Regions from separate parts of the Shewanella pealeana ATCC 700345 genome, predicted to be linked through region 3. Evidence: predicted binding sites of a transcription regulator. Region 3 holds the regulator's gene; each other region holds the start of a gene.
The links. Region 3 encodes sigma-54, which starts transcription at its own class of promoters, with help from an activator protein. Its sites were predicted from a motif close to GTTGGCACGNNNNTNGNNT; they were not measured.
Positions count from the first base shown of each region.

Region 1: a site for sigma-54 is predicted at 1,535-1,553, ahead of SPEA_RS00715 (DUF4097 family beta strand repeat-containing protein). Genes of this name have one in related genera too.
Region 2: a site for sigma-54 is predicted at 1,850-1,868, ahead of flgA (flagellar basal body P-ring formation chaperone FlgA). Genes of this name have one in related genera too.
Region 4: a site for sigma-54 is predicted at 1,508-1,526, ahead of glnA (glutamate--ammonia ligase). Genes of this name have one in related genera too.

Region 1 is NC_009901.1:149,889-153,100, forward strand. It holds gene lepB (signal peptidase I) at 1-295, opposite strand, end outside; gene SPEA_RS00715 (DUF4097 family beta strand repeat-containing protein) at 709-1,464, opposite strand; gene SPEA_RS00720 (class I SAM-dependent methyltransferase) at 1,742-2,545, shown strand; gene SPEA_RS00725 (M14 family metallopeptidase) at 2,600-3,212, opposite strand, start outside.
Region 2 is NC_009901.1:1,630,997-1,634,208, reverse strand. It holds gene SPEA_RS07015 (CheR family methyltransferase) at 1-672, opposite strand, end outside; gene SPEA_RS07010 (chemotaxis protein CheV) at 812-1,732, opposite strand; gene flgA (flagellar basal body P-ring formation chaperone FlgA) at 1,943-2,716, shown strand; gene flgM (flagellar biosynthesis anti-sigma factor FlgM) at 2,814-3,131, shown strand.
Region 3 is NC_009901.1:4,406,041-4,409,252, reverse strand. It holds gene ptsN (PTS IIA-like nitrogen regulatory protein PtsN) at 1-331, opposite strand, end outside; gene hpf (ribosome hibernation promoting factor) at 334-621, opposite strand; gene SPEA_RS19030 (RNA polymerase factor sigma-54) at 652-2,115, opposite strand; gene lptB (LPS export ABC transporter ATP-binding protein) at 2,252-2,983, opposite strand; gene lptA (lipopolysaccharide transport periplasmic protein LptA) at 2,980-3,212, opposite strand, start outside.
Region 4 is NC_009901.1:4,762,937-4,766,148, reverse strand. It holds gene glnA (glutamate--ammonia ligase) at 15-1,424, opposite strand; gene typA (translational GTPase TypA) at 2,117-3,212, shown strand, end outside.

The DNA.
Region 1 (3,212 bases), 920 kb from region 3:
CAGGTAAGCCAATAACCCGCTTGATTAAACGTTTATCAGCGGCTTTTGATTCAAACACCACTATTTCACCGCGTTCAGGCTCGCCAGTTGTGGCTAATGATATTTGAGTAAAGGGCACATGTAAGTCGTAGGCCAGTTTATCGACCACAATGCGGTCGCCCTCTTTAATCGTAGGCTGCATAGAGCCTGTCGGTACTGTGTACCAGTCGGCGATAGCACTTCTGCAAACAGACATTAAAACAATGAATAGCACAAGCTGACGATTTTCTTTCCAAAGCTGTTTCACTTTATTCATAAAGCACCTTATACCAATCAGTATAAGAAGTTGATCTACTCAGAGTGCTTTTTGGCAAACTAATTCAAGGCGAATGGACGACATAATGGTTGTTCCCTTATGAGTTCATTCAACGCAGAATTAGGCAGCCAAAAACACTCCTTACAGGCGAGTCTTAGCGGTTCTGATGCTGCGACTCTTAATAAACAAAGAGGGAGCTTAAACCTAGTTTAACTATGCTCTTCACTCGCTGCCTTGCCTCAGGACCGCTAAACTCTCGCTGAGCGATCAAATCTTTATACTGATTGGTATTCTTTAATTAGTTGGGCAGGGCACTGCTGGCGTTAGTGTACTTGGTCAGTATCATTGTCCAAATGCACTAGTCGACAGCAAGCCTTGCGCCGGGAAGCCGTTTAGCGTGATAGTCGCAATGGTTAGTGCATGCTGACTGAGCCGTTGATGTTATCTACGCTTAAATCACCAGAGCCAGATTCGATAATGCTTAGCCCTAGGGTATTGTCGACATCGATGTCGCCCGAGCCATCGTCAATCACCACATGACCATTGACGTTTTCTACGCTTAAATCGCCCGAGCCATCATCGATATGGGTATCACCGCCAATACCAGATAGGGTAATAGAACCTGAACCATCTTCTAGGGTGAGTTTGCCTGTAGTGTTGCTGATATCGATTGAGCCCGAGCCGTCTTGGATGTTGAGGTCGTTACCGCCCTTGATCCAAACATCACCAGAACCATCATCAAGTGTAATGTTTGCCGAAAGGCCATTGATCTCGATATCACCCGAGCCATCGTCGATATCTAGCATCATGCTGCTAGGTACCTGAATGGTAAGATCGATATAGGGTGAGCGCTGAAAGTTAATGCTGCTATCGAACTCTGCAACTAGTGTCGCTTTTGAGCCGCTCTGCTTAAGGCTGAGATTACTTTCTATATCACCATAGGTATAAATATCCGCAGTGACCATGATCTGCGCAAGCCCATCGACACCTTGAATCTTGAGGTCTCCTGCGCCTGTTTCAGCCACTAAGGTATCGATATCGTTAGCATCAATTTGAAGTTGTTTCTTTTGGTGGTTAAGGGGCCCCGCGTTGGCACCATTTACATTGATGATGCAGCCCGATAGTGACACGGTAATAAGTGCGGCAAGCAGAGTCGCTGTAGATTTCATGAGTAAACTTCCTTTTATTATTCTGATTGGCAGCATTTACAAGCTGCTGTCTTTTTTAATACCTATCAATAAGCAGAAAGTGTGCCAATAAGTTATCTATTTGTTTTAACTGTGTTATCTTTGGTTTGCGGTTGGTGGTAGTGGCTAATTCACTCAATAACTGCCATTAAAGTTTAATTATTAGTGAAATTACTCAAAGACTTGGCTAAAAATAATAAAGAACCTAGAAGCAGCTAGTACTCAGGCCTAGACTTTAAAATCATGTAGGGAAACAGAGATGGATTATTTATCGGTTAACCAGCAAGGATGGGATAGACGGGTACAGACCCACGTCACATCGGAATTTTATGATGTTGCAGGCTTTCTAAAAGGTAAGAGTTCGCTACAAGAAATCGAGCTGGCAGCTCTTAATGTCATGGGTAAAAGCTTGCTACATCTGCAATGCCACTTTGGGCTCGATACGCTATCTTGGGCGCGCATGGGGGCCGATGTGACCGGCGTCGATCTCTCTCCCGCGGCGATCACTCAGGCAAAGTCACTCTCTGAACAGGCAGATTTAAAAGCAGACTTTATCTGCAGCGATATCTATAGCGTGTCGGAGACGGTCGCGGCCAAATTTGATCTGGTTTTCACTTCTTATGGAGCCATTGTTTGGCTGCCGGATCTCGATAAATGGGCACAGATCATAGCGAGTAAGCTGGTGGCTGGTGGCCAGTTTTATATGGTGGAGTTTCACCCTGCTCAAGCGGTGTTTGAGGGATACAGTTATTTTCACCAAGATGTGCCAGATGTTGAAGATGAGGTGACTTATACCGAGAATGCCAATGATGACAGCAACACCTTTATGAGTTGGTCACACTCATTGTCAGATGTGATTAATGCGCTGATAAAAGCCGGGTTATCGATCGATAGTTTCGATGAGTTTGCTTTTAGTCCCTACAACTGTTTTGAGGGTTTATCTGAAGAGACAGTAGAGGTTGATTTACCTCAGGGTGAAGAGTTGCGCCAACGCTATTTTGTAGAGCAACAAGGCCAACGTTTACCGCTGACCTATACAATATCGGCGACGAAGAAAGCCTAAAAGGAACAGCGCCAATTGGCGCTGTGTTTATGATTGAGTCGTAGGACCGTTGAATTAGTAGCCTCTTAATACTGGGTACTTTAAGTATTGGTTATCGTAGTAGGGGCTACGCTGATAGAACCAGCGTAAACGTGCTTTGGGATCCGCCGCAAACTCTGGGTCTTTAAGCGCCTTATTGAACTCAGTCTGCAGAGCCGGATCATCTTCTAGCATCTGAGCGGCTAAAGGCTCCACTGCATAGTTTTCAATGTACTCGGTGCGAGTAAAGATAGGGTTGAAAAAACCCCATTGGAACAGCGAATCGGGTGATTGCGGTTCCAATAACAATATGGCCAAGTCACCTAAAGGTTGTTTGGTGTCGATGCGTACTGTACCTGTGGGGAGTTGTAGGTCGATGGCTTGGCTACTTACCTCTGCCTTTACCCGCTGACGCCCTTCATAATCGCGATTGGCAAAGCTTGGTTCTGAAAATTGATATTGTTGTAACTTAAGCTCTGTAGGTTTATCTAGCCTAGTCATACGGATACCATGCACACGTAAGCGTTCAATAACCTCTTGCCATTGTGGGGGAATGTAATATGCATCTGGGCGACTTACTTTTATATCGGCTTTGGTGCCACCAATTACTGGCAAGTTCGGGTACAGCTGTGGCAGGCCATTCCAGCGC
Region 2 (3,212 bases), 2.4 Mb from region 3:
ATAGATCAATACATTGCGGCAAAAAATAATATCGAACTTGCCGAGTAAGGTATAACTCTCGAGTAAGTTATGCGCTCGGAAGTTAACCAAACGCTTAACGTTATCTTTAACCACCATGTTACCCGAAGGCAAAGTATCAAAAAACTGACGCTTACGTTCGTCTGACAAGCCTCTGCCTAAAGCGAGATTATCATACTCAGCACCTTTACAACGTTCTAGCATAGATGGTGACAGATCGGTTGCCAAAATACTGGCATTACCCGGCAAACTCCCAGGCTTACGTTGTTGGTGCTCTAAGATGGTCATCGCCAAAGAATATGGCTCTTGCCCTGATGAACAAGCAGCCGACCAGATCTTTACCGGACGCCCTAAACGGCTGAATGTCGGTAATATAGTGTTCGATAACAACTCGAAAGGATAACGGTCTCGAAACCATAATGTTTCGTTTGTGGTCATGGCATCGATAACCTCAGTGCGCAACTGACGCTCTGTCGGCTTCATCGACTGCTTTACCACTTCTGATAAGGAGGGCAAGTTATACTTACCCATTAGAGGCGCTAATCGGCTTCGCACCAAATACAGCTTGTTCTCTCCCAGCACGATACCGCTGTGCTGCTCTAGGAATAATCTAAATTGCTTGTACTCATTCTCTGCAAGAGACTTATTTGACACTCTATTATCCTAATATCAATAAAACAAACCGCTTCGACCCAACAAGGTTAAATACAGCCAAAAAACGAACGCAGCGTTATACCTTAGCAGCAAAGGAAACACAAGCAAGAGATGTTTCCGACTTCGCTAAATTCCCCTACTAAAGACTTAAGTGCTTGTTCACCGCAGCCGCTAACTCATCGGGATTAAATTTCGCGATAAAATCATTTGCACCGACTTTTTGCACCATAGCCTGATTAAACACGCCACTGAGTGAAGTGTGTAATACCACTTTGATATTCTTAAGCTTAGGGTCATCTCGGATCTCAGCCGTTAAGGTATAACCGTCCATCTCTGGCATCTCAATGTCTGAAATAATCAAAGGAATTTCCGTTGAAACATCTTCACATCCCACTGCTATGGCTCTGAGCTTTTCTAACGCCTCTTTGCCATCTTTTGCGGTATCGATTTGTAGATCCAGCGAAGTCAACGCCCTAATTATCTGTTTACGTGCCACCGAAGAATCATCAATAACCATAATATGGTAGTGCTGATTCGTATCAAGGGTTAAAGCATCATTCAGTTCTTTACTGGTTTCAGTATTAACAGGCGAGATCTCATCGAGAATTTTCTCAACGTCTAAAATTTCAACTAGTTCATTATCAATCTCTGTCACCGCAGTAAGATAAGAGTATTTCCCAGCCCCTTGAGGCGGCGGCATAATGGCTTCCCAGTTCATGTTGATGATACGCTCAACCGAACTCACCAAAAAGCCTTGTACGCTGCGATTATACTCGGAGATGATAATGAAACAGTTACTAACATCCTCTATTGGACGCCCACCTGTTGCAGCACTCAAATCAATCACCGAAATTGTCATACCACGTACATGGGCGATACCGCGTACTTTTGAGTTCAACTTAGGCAGAGTAGTTAATGGAGGACACTGCAATACCTCTTTAACTTTAAACACGTTAATTCCGAATCGTTGACGTCCATTTAGTTTAAATAACAATAACTCCAATCGATTCTGACCTACCAATTGGGTCCGTTTGTTTACTGATTCAAGAATAGTCGACATAAATTTTTTGCCTTGTACCTACATCTCATAGGCTTATATCTAATTAAAATTAAAAGAACTGCGCAAATAAATACTGAATTCAGGTCTCTACCGATCAATTCCATACATCTTTCCTTTTTAGGCATACTACTTGCTTAACTAAGGCATATCTGAGTTAAACAAAGCAATTTCAGTCAAACTAATGACGCCCACCGATGCAAAAGGATAGAGATGACTGCGGTCCAACACATCCCCAAATATACGCGCATTCTAGCGAATCAAGCTACTGCATTCATTATAAAAGCTTTTATTGGCTCGTTTTTCATCATACTTGTGATGCCAACTCTAGCACTTGCAGCTGAACCTGCCAGTATTCCTTCTATATCGACCATATCTCGATTAGCTATAGCCGCAGTAGAACAAAAAATAGAGGCTCCTGAAAAAGCTCGGATAAATATCACTCCGCAAAGTCTAGATACCCGAGTCAATTTACCTAATTGTTACCTGCCAATTAAAGCAGAGATAGCCAGTGACCGCGCTATCCGCCGTAACAATACCGTTAGAATTAGCTGTAACAGCCCTGATTTAAGCTACCCATGGCAGATTTTTCTCTCGGTTCGAGTCGATATCCTCTATCCCATCGTTGTGGCAAAGTCGACCATGGGCCCCGGAGACTTGCTCGCTCGCGGTGATATTGAGATCGAATATATCGAGCAGAGCAATCTTCGCGGTCAGCAATTTGAGGAGATATCTCAAGTTGTAGGTGCAAGACTAAAAAGACGTGTCGCACCGGGACAGCCTATTTTTGCTAATCAACTCTGTATCGTTTGCAAGGGCGACAGTGTATCGATATATGCACGTTCTGAAAATTTTGAGATTAAAACCGTCGGTGAAGCACTGCATGATGGTAACGTTGGCGATAAAATTCGGATTAAAAATAGTCATTCACATAAAAAACTCGATGCACGTGTCACTGGCGTTGGCCAAGTCGAAGTAAGAATGTAAAATGTAAGAGTGTATGAATGAAAAAATCCTAAAGTATTGAGTCATGCTGCCGATAGCATGTGTAATAAACTCTCTTTATTAACTGTTGGATCTCAAAATGGCTATTGATATTAAACAAGTAAATACCCATGCCAATACTCGTATTGGCATGGGTATGAATGCGAAAGGTGCACCGGCTCAAACCGCACCGTCGGCGCCGGCTCAAAGCGCACAGAAAACTGATTCAGTGTCGATTACGGCGCAGGCTCAGCAAATCCAAAACGTACAGACTAAGATGGCTGACATGCCTGAAATCGATCAAAAGAAAGTAGATGCAATCAAAGCGGCAATAGCTGAAGGTCGTTATAAAATCGATCCTGAAAAACTGGCAACTAACATCGCTAGCTTTGAGAATGATCTTAAAGATTTAAGTTAAGCCCTGTGTTCCAGCTTTCGTTTACAACGTCGCGGTCACTGGGCTCTACAAAATAAAAAGTAACCAACACGTTTGACTCAA
Region 3 (3,212 bases):
GCTCACACTGCTCGGAAGGCACCAATAGCGCAAATAGAATGTCGACAGGTTGTTTATCGATAGCGTCGAATGCGATTGGATCTTCACACTTAACTAAAACCGCAACAGGGCGCTCTATATTTGTCAGCCTTCCGTGAGGAATCGCTATACCGTTACCTATACCCGTGCTACCCATTTTTTCTCTCGCCAAGAGACTTTCAAAAATTTCTTGTGAAGAAAGGGTAGGGTACTGGACAGCGGCAATATCACTGATTAACTCCAATACCTTTTTCTTACTGCCCGGAGTGGCACAGGTAGTGCATTCCGGCTGCAGGATGGTACTTAGTTCCATCGTTAGTGTTTAATTAGTTTCTCTTTGTGTTTAATAACCTGACGGTCGAGCTTATCGATCAGGGAGTCAATTGCGGCATACATATCCGCATGTTCCGAAGTGGCAAATACTTCCCCTTTCTTAAGGTGGATTTTGGCTTCGGCAATCTGTTGCATCTTTTGTACATTCAAAATAACGTGCACATTATTGATCTGATCGAAATGTCGTTCAAGCTTTGTGAATTTATCTTCTACATAACCGCGCAGTGAATCGGTGATTTCGACGTGGTGTCCAGTCAGGTTGATTTGCATATATCGATCCTCCAAGTGCCTAATTTTGAGTTATAAACTCTTACGTTGGTTTGAGGGGGGGATCAGCATCGCTTCTCGATATTTTGCTATCGTACGTCTAGCAACTTTAATCCCTTGTTCTGCCAAAAGTTGTGCCATCTTGCTATCGCTTAATGGCTTCTTCTGGTTTTCTGCGGCGACTAACTTCTTAATAAACGCTCTGATTGCGGTCGATGAACACTCCCCACCATCGTCGGTACCGACATGGCTTGAGAAGAAGTACTTTAGTTCAAAAATACCTCTTGGAGTGTGCATATATTTTTGGGTAGTCACCCGTGAAATGGTCGACTCGTGCATCTCAACTGCTTCGGCAATATCATTGAGTACCATAGGCTTCATGGCTTCTTCGCCATACTCAAAGAAGCCTTGCTGGAATTTAACGATACAGTTGGTTACTTTCAATAAGGTGTCATTACGACTCTCGAGACTCTTAATAAACCACTTAGCTTCCTGCAGATGACCACGAATAAATTGACCATCGGCCTGATTAGTGGTGCTACGCGCCATAGAGGCATAATGTTGGTTAACATTAATCTTAGGCATATAGTCAGGATTAAGCTCAACCACCCAGCGACCTTTTTTCTTGCACACGGAAACGTCAGGGATAACATACTCGTCTTTGCTGCGAGCAATCGCCAGCCCTGGTCTTGGATTAAGGGTCTGAATAAGTGTTATCGCATCACGTAGTTCATCTTCTTTAAGCTTGGTTTTACGCATTAACTGCCTAAAATCGCGGCCTGCAATTAAGTCTAAATAATCTTTTATCAGTAATCTGGCATTGTCGATATGCGGGGTTTCTGCAGCATATTGTGCCAGCTGGATAAGCAAGCATTCACTCAAATTACGCGCGGCGACACCAATAGGGTCAAAATGCTGGATGCGCTTTAATACCGCTTCGACTTCATCAAGCTCGGTTTCAGGATCGCCCATAGCTTCTAAAATATCGTCGCAGCTTTGGGTAAGGTAGCCACGTTCGTCAATGGCGTCGATAATCGCGGTGGCGATTGCAAGATCGTTATCTGAAAACGGTGTGAGGTTTTTCTGCCACTCTAAATGTTCATATAAGCCTTCGCTGGTTTCACCTTGGAATGGCATATCGTCTTCACGGCTAACTCCAGAGCTGGAGTTTGACGAGACGGTATAAACTTCATCCCAAGTGGTGTCCATTGGCAGATCATCTGGCATAGAGTCTTGGGTTAGGGCATCGGAGGTTTCAACGCTAGCGCTATCTTGGATGAGGTCACTATTGGCATCGTTTGATGATTGGTCTTCATTGTCGCCTAAATCACCGTCTGACTGCTCTTCATCTAATTCCAATAGCGGATTAGAGTCTAATGCTTGTTGGATCTCTTGTTGCAGCTCTAAAGAAGACAGTTGTAACAGGCGAATGGCCTGTTGTAACTGGGGAGTCATGGTGAGCTGCTGACCCATTTTGAGCTGGAGTGACGCTTTCATTTTACCGCTATTCCCTACACTGTAGTTAAACGTTAAAGCTCGCTGAACTGGCGAAGGTAGCTTGAAAACTCAACACTTTGATTTTATTTGGAAGTAAATCCATATTGAGTTTTTCAGCTTCCATACTATGAATTAACTATAGCCTGAATTGCTCACCTAAGTACACTGCTCGAACCTGTTGGTTGTCCAAGATTTCGGCAGGTGTGCCTTCGGCAATGAGGTTTCCGTGACTCACGATGTAAGCGTGTTCACAAACGTCCAAGGTTTCTCGAACATTGTGGTCAGTGATCAGTACACCTAGGCCGCGGCTTTTGAGTTGCTCAATAATCTTTTTGATATCGATAACTGAAATTGGGTCGACACCGGCAAATGGCTCATCCAATAAAATAAACTTTGGATTAGCGGCCAATGCTCGGGCAATTTCTACTCGACGTCGTTCACCGCCCGATAATGCCATGCCTTGGCTATCGCGAATGTGAGTGATGTGGAACTCTTCGAGTAAATGTTCGAGCTGCTCTTCACGTTGCTCGTTATTGATATCATGGCGGGTCTGTAACACTGCCATGATATTGTCACGCACCGAAAGCTTTCTAAAAATGCTGGCTTCTTGGGGCAGATAGCCAATCCCTTTACGAGCACGCAGGTGCATAGGATCTAGGGTGAGATCATCGTCATCGATAAAGATCTTGCCTTTATCGCTCTGTACTAGGCCGACCACCATGTAGAAGGTTGTTGTTTTGCCGGCCCCGTTAGGGCCGAGTAGGCCCACAATTTGCCCCGTTTTTACGGTGAGACTGACATCTTGTACGACGGCACGGTTTTTATAGCTTTTAGCAAGATTAGCCGCTTTTAAGGTAATTTGGGTCATTGCTGTTCCTGCTTGTTCACTGGCGTGTCAGGCTTCTCTTCCTGGTAGGTTTCAGGCTGAATAATGGTGATGACTCTGTCATCGCCCTTGCCAGTACTTTCAGCAATAAGCTGTTGTAGACTAATGTTGTACTTAATGCGGTTACCAGTGACTTGGCTGCCGTCTTGCGCTAGGGTCGCTTCACCGACTAAGGTCAATGTGCGAGTCGCAAGTTCGTAGCGGATCTCTT
Region 4 (3,212 bases), 360 kb from region 3:
GTCATCTCAGAGGATTACAAGCTGTAGTAAAGCTCGAATTCAACTGGGTGAGTTGTTTGGTTGATACGCTCAACGTCTGCAGACTTTAGTTTGATGTAAGAATCGATAAAGTCGTTAGTGAATACGTCGCCACGAGTCAGGAACTCACGGTCTGCGTCTAGACACTCAAGTGCGTTTTCTAGTGAAGTGGCAACAGTTGGGATTTCAGCCGCTTCTTCAGCAGGAAGATCGTATAGATCTTTATCCATCGCTTCACCTGGGTGGATCTTGTTTTGGATACCGTCAAGACCAGCCATTAGCATTGCAGAGAACGCTAGGTATGGGTTAGCTACTGGGTCACCAAAACGGATTTCGATACGACGACCTTTTGCACTTGGTACCACTGGGATACGGATAGAAGCAGAGCGGTTAGCTGCAGAGTATGCAAGCATCACTGGTGCTTCAAAGTGTGGTACAAGACGCTTGTATGAGTTTGTCGATGGGTTAGCAAATGCGTTAATTGCACGAGCATGCTTAATCACACCACCGATGTAGAATAGAGCTGTTTCGCTCAATCCGCCGTACTTGTCACCCGCGAATAAGTTTACGCCATCTTTGGCAAGAGACTGATGCACGTGCATACCGCTACCGTTGTCACCAACGATTGGCTTAGGCATAAATGTCGCAGTCTTGTTGTAAGCGTGAGCAACGTTATGTACTACATACTTAAGTACCTGAACTTCGTCGGCCTTAAGGGTTAGCGTGTTGAAACGAGTTGCGATTTCGTTCTGACCAGCAGTCGCCACTTCGTGGTGATGCGCTTCAACAACTTGGCCCATCTCTTCTAGTACTAAACACATAGCACTACGGATGTCTTGTGAAGAGTCAACTGGTGCTACTGGGAAGTAACCACCTTTAACGCCTGGACGGTGACCTTTGTTGCCACCTTCGTAGCTAGTGCCTGAGTTCCAAGCCGCTTCTTCAGCATCAACCTTGTAGAAACAACCAGACATGTCAGCGCCGAACTTAACGTCGTCAAATAGGAAAAATTCTGGCTCTGGACCAACCAATACTGTGTCAGCGATACCTGTAGAACGTAGGTAATCTTCAGCTTTCTTAGCGATAGAGCGTGGGTCACGGTTGTAACCTGTCATAGTGCCTGGGTTTAGAATGTCACAACGGATGTTTGCAGTTGTTTCTGCAGTGAAAGGGTCAAGTACAAAGCTTGCAGGATCAGGCATCAATACCATGTCTGATTCATTAATACCTTTCCAACCTTGGATTGAAGAACCGTCAAACATTTTACCGTCTTCGAAGAAATCAGCATCTACTTGGTGAGTTGGGATTGTAACGTGTTGCTCTTTACCTATCGTATCGGTAAAACGCAAATCAACAAATTTAACTTCTAATTCTTTTAGTTGTTGTAAAACTGATTCTGCTGACATTCTAAAGTCTCCGAGTAGGGTAAAGGGTCGTCCCTTTGTTTTATCTTTAATGTTTAGCGCTTAATGCGATTCTGGTTTTCATAAAGCGAGAGTCGTGCCAATAATTTAACTTACTGAATAATATGGAGTAGTTAATTTTATCTCTTGTTGGAGATATCATTGCCGCACCATTTTGGTGCGCTCTGTGGATCTATATGGTGCACGCGTCATATCAGTGCAATAGCGAGCTACCTTATTCGAATACACTTTGGTCTCACGCTTTTTACTGGCAAACAGAATAACTAAGGAATGGCCAATTTTATAGGGTGTAAGTCAAGGAAATAACATCGGATTTTCGATAAGTGTTATTGAGATTAAAGACAGTGTGGAATTGGACTTAATTACAGTCAATATAGGCCATGAAATCTGGCTAAGCATGGTTAAAACTAGCGAAAAATTGAATTTACCCAGGGAGTAGATACTAACTAGTGTCACACAGCTAAAGTATAAAAAAGTGAATAAAAAGCGAGCGTTAAGGCGAAAAAAAAGAATACGAAAGAGTTATTTTTAACGATTGGTTAAAAATAATCCTGTGAGATACCGCCGAGCTAGAGTAGAATGTCACGCTTTTTATTGCAACTACTATACTAGATTGGTTTTAGTCGTTGTCAGTAACCCCCCTATATTTTATACCGATGGTAAGAGGTTTAGCCGTGTTAGAGAATTTACGTAACATCGCCATTATTGCACACGTTGACCATGGTAAGACTACCTTGGTTGATAAGTTGCTGGCGCAGTCAGGAACCCTTGAGTCTCGAGGAGAAGCCACTGAGCGGGTGATGGATTCAAATGATCTTGAAAAGGAACGTGGTATCACGATTCTGGCCAAGAACACTGCCATCAAGTGGAACGATTACCGTATCAACATCGTTGATACCCCTGGTCACGCCGATTTCGGTGGTGAGGTAGAGCGTGTTCTATCTATGGTTGACTCAGTATTACTACTAGTTGACGCAGTTGATGGTCCAATGCCACAGACTCGCTTCGTGACTAAGAAAGCTTTCGCTCAAGGTCTAAAGCCAATCGTTGTTATCAACAAGATTGACCGTCCAGGCGCACGTCCAGATTGGGTTATTGACCAAGTATTTGACTTGTTCGACAACCTAGGCGCTACCGATGAGCAACTAGATTTCCCAATCGTTTATGCTTCTGCGCTAAACGGTTTTGCTACATTAGATCCAGACGAAGTTAGCGCTGACATGACGCCGCTATTCGAAACGATCGTTGAAAAAGTTTCTTCACCAGATGCTGATGCTGAAGGTGATTTCCAGATGCAAATTTCGCAAATCGACTACAACTCATACGTGGGTGTTATCGGTATTGGCCGCATCAAGCGTGGTAGTGTTAAAACTAACCAACAAGTGACTATTCTTGGCGCTGACGGCAAGAAGCGTAACGGTAAAATCGGTCAAGTATTAGGTTACATGGGCCTTGAGCGTCATGAAGTTTCTGATGCAACTGCTGGTGACATCGTTGCGATTACTGGTCTTGGCCAGTTGCTAATTTCTGACACTGTTTGTGCAACTACTAACGTAGAAGCGCTACCTCCATTGTCTGTTGATGAGCCAACACTAACCATGACTTTCCAGGTGAACACTTCTCCGTTCGCTGGTAAAGAAGGTAAGTACGTGACTTCACGTAATATCCTTGAGCGTCTACAGCAAGAACTAGTACACAACGTAGCATTGCGCGTTGAAGAAACTGACAGCCCAGATCGTTTCCGCGTATCAGGCCGTGGTGAACTTCACC